4 regions of the Sporosarcina sp. G11-34 genome follow, and region 1 is predicted to be linked to each of the others. Evidence: riboswitches for the same ligand, from Rfam matches in the RefSeq annotation. Region 1 holds a riboswitch; each other region holds the start of a gene.
What was found. A riboswitch is a leader RNA that binds a small molecule or an ion and turns the genes downstream of it on or off. The one in region 1 is predicted to bind S-adenosylmethionine.

Region 1 (2,205 bases):
AACAAATACTCGCTCTCGAATCATTTGCGGTTTCAAAATCAATCGCTATAAAGTCCATTTGAAGTACCCCCTATCAATAATTATCCGGTCCCCTCAGTTTATCATAACGGTGGCCCATCAACGTACTAACCCGTGACTGAAAAATCACGTCTTATAATAATTTATATAATACCTATGGAAATAGTATACTTAGACTCTTGACAAGGCCAAATACATAGCTTAAAGTAAGTACCAACAACTTCATATTTCTTATTTAGAGAAGCTAAGGGACTGGCCCGATGACGCTTCAGCAACCTCTGTATCCTTGAAAGGTGCTAAATCCAGCAAGAGAACGTTCTTGGAAGATAAGAGCCGTAGTGTAAAATCGGATTCCTCTTTTCTCTTGAAAAGGGGTATTTTTTATAACTATATAGGTTGAACTAAAGAATGCGACACCTAGTTGATTGTAGTGGAGAGCGGCGACTCCAGCGGAAAAAGCGCGTCCAGGTGAGACCCCGCAGAGAAGCGAGGAGGCTCACGGACCGCCCGCGGAAAGCGTCCGCTCGGAACGGAAATCAACGGCTTGGTAAAGCAATCATCATTGAAGTCTTTCAGTATACCCAAATCGCCTCTTAACAAATTACGTTCGATTCATTTATTTATAAAACCTATTAAACAAATAGGAATTATTGAATATACTAAACGAAAGCATCTACTTTCATTTCTAAATACGAGGAGGACTATTATGATTAACTTATTTGTGAAAACGGAACAACAAAGGCAATGGTTGAAAAAGTTACATGAGAAAGAAACAAAGTTTAAAAGTTTATCGGCTCAAATTGATGAACTTTCCATCTTCCCCGAAGAGAATATTCAAGACTTAATTGACATTGGCTACACAAGTAGCACACTCCCTACAGCTTATGGCGGTGAAGGACTAAAGGTTTATGATTTGGTATTACTTCAAGAAACGTTAGCTAGTTTTGACGCAAATACCGCCCTTTCCATTGGCTGGAATCTAGGAGTTGTAGGTGAACTTTTCGAGAAAAAACTTTGGAAGGAGGAAAGCCTGAACTTCTTCGCAACAGAAGTGCTAAATGGCGCGCTAGTGAATCGCTCGGTCAGTGAAACTCAAACCGGCAGTCCAACAAGAGGAGGTCGCCCTGGAACAAATGCAAAAAAAGTCGGTGATTCTTGGGTGCTCTCTGGACGTAAAATATTCACGACTGCCTCTCCTGTATTAACTTATTTTCTAACTTCCGCATGGATTGAAGAAAAGCAAAAAGTAGGTTTCTTCCTTCTCCATAAAGATTTGGAAGGAATAACGATTGAAGAAACATGGGATGTCATTTCCATGAGAGGAACAGCAAGCCACGATCTTGTGCTCAACAACGTAACAGTCGATGAATCTAAACTTGTTGAGCTTCCCGAAACACCAAGTGGCGGTCCTATATCGAATGGTTGGATGCTTCACATTCCCGCGTGTTATCTCGGAATTGCACAAGCTGCGCGTGATTATGCGGTACATTTTGCAAATACCCATTCACCAAACAGCTTAAATGGACCCATTAGCCAATTGCCGAATGTCCAACAGCTACTAGGTGAAATCGATTTGGCGTTAGTTCAAGCGAGACATCTTCTTTATAGTGTGGCGGAAATCTATGACGACGAATCCCGCAGAGCGTTCCTGACCAATGAAATCGGTGTAGCGAAACATACAGTAACAAATTCAGCCGTTTCGATTGTCGATAAAGCGATGCGAATTGTAGGCGCAAAAAGCCTTCAACGCAGCAACCCTCTCCAAAGGTATTATCGCGACGTACGGGCGGGCTTACACAATCCCCCAATGGATGACATGACCATTAAAAAGTTAGCATTATCAGCGATTGAACAGGATAAAACAAAAAACGCGATTCACGCGTAAAAAAGGAGATTTTTATAATGAAAAATAAAAAGCTTTTAAAACTTGTAGCGCTTGGATTCGCTTTGACAACTATTTTAGCGGGATGTGGCGCGGGAGAAGCAACTACCGGGACAGATACCAATAACACGGACGTTAAAAAAGTGAAAGTTGCCTATGATCAAGCATCAAAACCAATGTCCTGGTTAGACGAAAAAGGTAACCCCACTGGCTATGATGTTGAAGTAATGAAATTGGTTGATGAACTGATTCCGGAGTATGAATTCGAATACATTGGGACAACAAGCGATGACTTACTCATCGGT
Region 2 (2,205 bases), 110 kb from region 1:
AGAAGTCCAAGTGGCAACCCAATAAGTAACGCCACTCCAAATGCAATTCCAATCATATAAATCGTTTCGCCAAATGCTTTCGTTATTTCAGGTAGTAGTTCCACGATGCGTTGAAATTCAATTCCCATGCTCAATCACCTCCACTTGTGCGGCTCGGGATGACATATACGCAAGAGCCTGATCCACTTCATGCTCGTCCCCTTTTAGTTCCATTAAGAAAATGCCAAGTGGATTTTCCTGAATATATTCAATGGAACCATGTAGGAAATTCCCTTGGACATCAAATTTTTGCACGGTATCAGAAATAATTCCTTCACCGGCAATGTTTCCTTTAAACATGATTTTAACAAGGCGGCCTGTACATTTTTCTAAAATGGCAGGTGGCACATCGAATGATACAACGCTACTAATGAATTCCTTCGTTAACTCTGTTTGCGGATCTGAAAATATATTATATACAGATCCTTCCTCAACCACTTTTCCATCTTGCATAATCGCCATTCGATCACAAATCTCTTTTACTACGTTCATCTCATGTGTAATAAGAACGATTGTAATTTTTAACTCCCGATTAATTTTTTTAAGCAAGCGCAAAATAGATAACGTTGTATTTGGATCTAATGCCGATGTGGCCTCATCACAAAGTAAAACGGATGGATCATTAGCAAGTGCACGTGCAATACCAACTCGCTGCTTCTGCCCTCCACTTAGTTGTGCCGGGTACACGTCCTTTTTATCAGATAGACCTACCATTTCAAGTAGTTCTTCCACGCGTTCGCTAATCTTATTCGCGGGTGTTTTTGCCGCACGTAATGCAAAAGCGATATTTTCATAAACTGTCTTTTGACTAATTAAATAAAAGTGCTGAAAAATCATTCCAATTTTTAAACGGGCACGTCGCAAGCTTTCCCCCCGTAATTCCATCAAGTTCACATCGTCTATTAAGATTGTCCCGCTCGTTGGTTTCTCCAATAAATTCAAACACCGGATGAGCGAACTTTTTCCGGCACCTGAGTAACCGACGATTCCGAAAACTTCCCCTCTATTAATAGTAAGGGTTACGTTATCTACACCTTTTACGACTCTTTCTTTTGTGTTATATATTTTTGATACACCTTTTATTTGAATCATGAAATTCCCTTCTTTCTACAAATAAAAAGCACTTCTTTCATGATGAAAGAAGCACTGAGCAAATAATTTCAGCTTATCTTTCAGAATGGCATACACTCTGTAGGAATTGGCACCTTCCATGTATTTGACATGGGGTTGCCGGACGTCATAGGGCCTAATCCCTCAGTCTCTCACGATAAGTTCCATATGAAGTTGTAAACGTATACAATGAATCATAATACGAAACAAGAACGCTGTCAACCCTTGTCGATAATTAACTTTTCTCAAATGACTACTATTCTTGTACTTCGAGTAGACAAATAAAGCAAATGACTATAAGATTTATTAGAGATATGCAACTAATTCGAAAATGAGGTCATCAAATGGAATTTTCAAATCGATTAAAAAATTTTCCTCCACACTTTTTTACATCGCTCACTCACAAAGCTGAAAAAGCCGTTGCGGAGGGGCGAGATGTTATTAACTTAGGTCGCGGAAATCCAGACCAACCTACGCCGCCACATATTGTAAAAGCTCTACAGGAAGCCGTAGAAGACCCAGCGACACACGGGTACTCCCCATTTAGAGGAATTATGGAATTCAAACAAGCCGCCGCAGATTTTTATAAACGTGAATACAATGTCGATATCGATCCTAAAACAGAAGTCGCTGTCCTATTTGGCACCAAACCTGGATTGGTAGAACTACCTCTTGCCCTTATGAATGAAGGGGAATTACTATTGCTTCCAGACCCAGGGTATCCTGATTATTTATCGGCGGTCAGTTTGGCGAATATCACATACGATACAATGCCCTTACTTGCGGAAAATGATTTTCTCCCCGACTATAATCTTTTGACTGATGAACAGAAAAAAAATGCGAAATTGATGTACTTGAATTATCCAAACAACCCAACAAGTGCAACTGCCACGGTTCCTTTTTTCGAAGAAACCATCGCATTTGCGAAAGCTAACGATATTGCTGTCATGCATGATTTTGCTTACGGCGGCATTGGGTTTGATGGTAAGAAACCGGTTAGTTTTCTACAAGCTGAAGGTGCAAAAGATGTTGGTATTGAAATGTACACATTGTCAA
Region 3 (2,205 bases), on a different contig from region 1:
AATATATTCCAATGTAGAGTTCGGATCTAAACCCTCTAGATTAACGCCTGTCCATCCGCCAAATAAGGCAAGCGCCCCTTCGTAGCTGACATGCTTTTTATAATCTTCATATTTCTCCAATGCTTCTTCTTCCGTTCTTCCTACTATCGGCGTCACCATTGTCAAGATTTTCAATTCTTCAGCATTTCTTCCGATTTTTATTGCATCGCTTCGCATTCTTTCCACAGTTGTTTTCGCTGCATTCAGAGTAGGTGAACCAATAAAAATAAGTTCAGCATTTTTTGCTGCGAAGGTACGACCTTTTGTTGATGCACCTGCTTGGAATAGAACCGGCGTGCGCTGTGGCGATGGTTCGCTTAAATGCGCTCCAGGCACTTTGAAATACTTTCCTTCATGGTTAATGTCATGCACTTTTTCTGGATTGGCATAAATGCCGTTCTCTTTATCTACTTGTACGGCATCATCTTCCCAGCTGCCTTCCCAAAGCTTATAACAAACCTCTAAGTATTCATTCGCAATATCATAGCGTTCGTCATGATCCACTTGATCGTCAAGCCCCATATTAACGGCGGCGCTTTTCAAATAGGAAGTCACAATATTCCATCCTACACGGCCATCCGTTAAATGATCAAGTGTCGATATTCTCCTTGCAAATGTGTATGGATGTTCATGGCTAACGGAAGCCGTCACCCCAAAACCAAGATGTTTTGTCACAGCTGACATGAGTGGAACAACAAGAAAAGGATCGTTTACTGGAGATTGCGTTCCATGACGAACGGCGGCATCCCTTGATCCTTTATAAACATCGTACGTCCCTAATACATCCGCAAGAAATATCGCATCAAAGCGACCCTTCTCCAAAACTTTTGCAAGTTCAATCCAATACTTACTGTCTTTATATTGATGTGACCGATCTTCTGGGTGTGTCCACAGACCAGGCGATTGGTGACCTACACAATTCATTTCAAATGCATTTAAGTAAATTCGTTTTTTCCCCATTCCATATTACCTCCCTTAAATTTTCAAACAAGTTGCTTGAAACAATGACACTTTCACTTACATCAATCTCTCCCTCTCCCTACAAATTCGATGGGGGTCGCCGCCTTTACTATACCTATTTGTTTAATTGGCTTTAATCCGATAACTATCCCATTTTATCATTATCAAACAAAATGCCCTTCTCCCAAATAAGATGAGAGAAGGGCATTTGTCGTCACGCCAGTCTCATCTTTAGAATACAATGTATTCTTCTGAAATTAGCACCATGCAATACATATTGCTGGTTGCTGAGGCATCATCGGGTCAGTCCCTCTACCTCTCTTAATAAGGGGGTTGCTATTCTTTTATAAAATTCTACTCTGTTTCCAATAAAATAGATTGGTTTATTTATACAAAATAAAAACCACTTCCATAAATAAGAAGAGGTTAAAAGATTCGATGATTCGATTTCTTTACTCTTCTTATCTTCCAAGCTTTCGCTTGCTGGAATTAGCACAGTACTACAAAGTCTGTTGCCGAGGTATCATAGGGCCAGTCCCTCTACCTCTCTCGATAAGAATTTAGAATATATTCAATTGACTAACTATTACTTTAAACTATAAGGAATCTATTGTCAATGAGGATTTCTAAAACCTTTGACTTAGTCAGTAGTTATTCGTATTTTTAATTAATTCCCCCATGTCAACGACACGGTCACCCCTATATAGGACCCGTCACGTAAAAAGGAGACGAAAACTTTATTCATTATGCTCATTATTTTTTCGTTTCGCTAAATTGAGCGTAAGCGTAAAATAATCCACACCTATTTTACGCTTACCCCAAAATAATAAAAAACCCCAATTAACCGGAGTACTTTCGCTTCGGTACCTGAAACTTAATCTAGAAAAAGATTGATATGCGAAAACTACCTTAACAAAAACCGCATCCTTTTTTGTATATTCCTTTTTATGCTGGATACACTAACCTTAATAGAAAGGGTGAGAGATATGTCAGAAAGTAATAAATTTGCACGCCTTGACAGTGAACAGCTTCAGGAAATTAACGAACTTGAAAATAAGCTTGGCTTTACCCTAGTTGCTTACGATACTTCAGCGACTATAAATAGTACGACCAGTGAACCACCATCTTCATAACTTTCCCCCATGCCTTGCAGAAATGCAGGGCATTTTTCTCGTGTAAATTATTTATATTTGTTTCTAGTAGTGA
Region 4 (2,205 bases), on a different contig from region 1:
TATCTAGCAGACTTAACAAGGAAGTATCCTGCGAATCGATAAAATCCCCGTATAAAAAAGGCGTTAGAAGAGGAGTATCATCCATCTTCCAACGCCTTTTTCATTATTTACTAACTAGGTTTTTCAGTTCTTCGGCTTTATCCGTTTGCTCCCATGGTAAATCGATGTCTGTACGACCGAAATGACCATAAGCTGCGGTTTGTTTATAAATCGGACGACGAAGGTCTAGCATTTTAATAATGCCAGCTGGACGAAGGTCAAATAACTCGCGAACAACTTCAACAAGTTTGCCTTCTGATACAGTCCCTGTCCCTAATGTATCTATCGAGATTGAAACAGGCTGTGCAACTCCAATCGCATAAGCAAGTTGAACTTCACAACTTTCTGCAAGTCCTGCAGCTACGATGTTTTTCGCAACATAACGCGCCGCGTATGAAGCAGAGCGATCTACTTTAGTTGGATCCTTACCAGAAAATGCACCACCGCCGTGGCGAGCATACCCGCCGTATGTATCGACAATAATTTTACGACCCGTTAATCCGGCATCTCCCTGTGGCCCACCAATAACGAAGCGGCCCGTTGGATTAATAAAGTATTTTGTCTCTGCATCGATTAAGTCTGCTGGTACAACCGGTCCAATTACATGTTCCTTAATATCACGTTGAATTTCTTCAAGTGTTACTTCGGGATTGTGTTGGGTTGAAATAACGATTGTATCAATACGCTTCGGCTTATTATTTTCATCATATTCGACAGTTACTTGTGTTTTACCATCTGGACGTAAATATGACAATATGCCTTCTTTTCGTACCTTAGCAAGCCTCTGTGAAAGCCTATGTGACATACTAATCGGAAGTGGCATAAGTTCCGGTGTTTCATTACACGCATAACCAAACATTAAACCTTGGTCTCCTGCTCCGATTGATTCAATATCTTCATCAGACATCGAACCCTCTCTTGCCTCAAGCGCATTGTCAACTCCAGCAGCGATATCTGCCGATTGTTCATCAATTGCAGTTAATACTGCAGATGTTTCCCAATCAAAGCCAAATTTCGCATTAGTATAACCTATTTCTTTTACAGTTTCTCGAACTACTTTTGGAATATCCACATATGTAGAAGTAGTAATTTCTCCTGCAACGAGCACGAGTCCTGTCGTTATCGTTGTTTCACATGCGACACGTGCATTTGGATCCTCTTCTAAAATTGCATCCAGAATGGCATCAGAAATTTGGTCACACATCTTATCTGGATGTCCCTCTGTTACTGATTCCGACGTGAAAAGACGACGGTTTGTCATTATATTTCCTCCTTATATCCTACGAGATTGATACGGTACTCATTTTCCCATGTCACTTCCTACCGCATATTGCACCGGCAGGGATTCGTAACCAATTCGAGCTTTGTACACGAGGACAAAGGGCGTGCATATAAAAAAAGCCCCTCGCTCACGTAAAACACATGAGGAAAGGCGTGATTACAAAAGTACCCTTCACTCTTATCATCCAAGGAGTTTCACCTTGCATCAGGTTTGGCACCTTTGCGGTTTAATGCAGGTTGCCGGGTTTCATAGGGACTGCCCCTCCACCAGCTCGGGATAAGAGTATCCGTTCAATATATTATTTTACGAATAAAATCATCAAAAGTCAAATTTTTTCATCTATAATAGGTTGCACTTCTATCAAGTATAGTTTATTATTTTAAATGTGTTATACTAATTAATGAATGTGATGACTAACAGCCAAAATTAACCTAAAGGCTAACTAAAAAAGGACGGTGCATAAACTATGATTTCAGCGAAAATTAGTGACGAGCTAAACAATCTACTTTCTGGCGGAAACGTGAGCAATCAACTTTCAGTAGCAAGTCTTGTTGAAAAAGCCACATCTCGGGGAGAAGCGATGCTAACTGCTGACGGAGCAGTGGTTGCTCAAACTGGGAAATATACAGGTCGTTCTCCGAAAGATCGATATATCGTGGAAGAGGCTTCTTCCAAGGATAAAATCGACTGGGGTAATGTAAACCGTCCAATTTCTTCAGAGATTTATGATTCCTTATACGAAAAAGTTATTGATCACTTAAAAGCTAAAGACGAAATCTTTGTTTTCAAAGGTTTCGCAGGTGCAGAACACGATTCCCGTCTTTCAATCCAAGTTGTGAATGAGTACGCATGGCATAATCTTTTTGTCCACCAATTATTCATTC

Region 2: it holds a riboswitch for S-adenosylmethionine, as region 1 does, so the genes downstream of both, KSU66_RS05190 (methionine ABC transporter ATP-binding protein) here and KSU66_RS04635 (acyl-CoA dehydrogenase family protein) in region 1, are expected to answer to the same signal.
Region 3: it holds a riboswitch for S-adenosylmethionine, as region 1 does, so the genes downstream of both, KSU66_RS02340 (LLM class flavin-dependent oxidoreductase) here and KSU66_RS04635 (acyl-CoA dehydrogenase family protein) in region 1, are expected to answer to the same signal.
Region 4: it holds a riboswitch for S-adenosylmethionine, as region 1 does, so the genes downstream of both, metK (methionine adenosyltransferase) here and KSU66_RS04635 (acyl-CoA dehydrogenase family protein) in region 1, are expected to answer to the same signal.

What each region holds. Positions count from the first base shown of each region.
Region 1 is NZ_JAHNZW010000003.1:84,994-87,198, reverse strand. Features, by position in the region: gene KSU66_RS04640 (exonuclease domain-containing protein) at 1-58, opposite strand, end outside; SAM riboswitch class I at 247-351, shown strand; gene KSU66_RS04635 (acyl-CoA dehydrogenase family protein) at 725-1,903, shown strand; gene KSU66_RS04630 (transporter substrate-binding domain-containing protein) at 1,921-2,205, shown strand, end outside.
Region 2 is NZ_JAHNZW010000003.1:198,879-201,083, reverse strand. Features, by position in the region: gene KSU66_RS05195 (methionine ABC transporter permease) at 1-128, opposite strand, end outside; gene KSU66_RS05190 (methionine ABC transporter ATP-binding protein) at 118-1,131, opposite strand; SAM riboswitch class I at 1,202-1,313, opposite strand; gene KSU66_RS05185 (pyridoxal phosphate-dependent aminotransferase) at 1,494-2,205, shown strand, end outside.
Region 3 is NZ_JAHNZW010000002.1:41,234-43,438, reverse strand. Features, by position in the region: gene KSU66_RS02340 (LLM class flavin-dependent oxidoreductase) at 1-999, opposite strand, end outside; SAM riboswitch class I at 1,222-1,330, opposite strand; SAM riboswitch class I at 1,458-1,558, opposite strand; gene KSU66_RS02335 (hypothetical protein) at 1,986-2,132, shown strand.
Region 4 is NZ_JAHNZW010000022.1:16,534-18,738, reverse strand. Features, by position in the region: gene metK (methionine adenosyltransferase) at 104-1,303, opposite strand; SAM riboswitch class I at 1,496-1,604, opposite strand; gene pckA (phosphoenolpyruvate carboxykinase (ATP)) at 1,788-2,205, shown strand, end outside.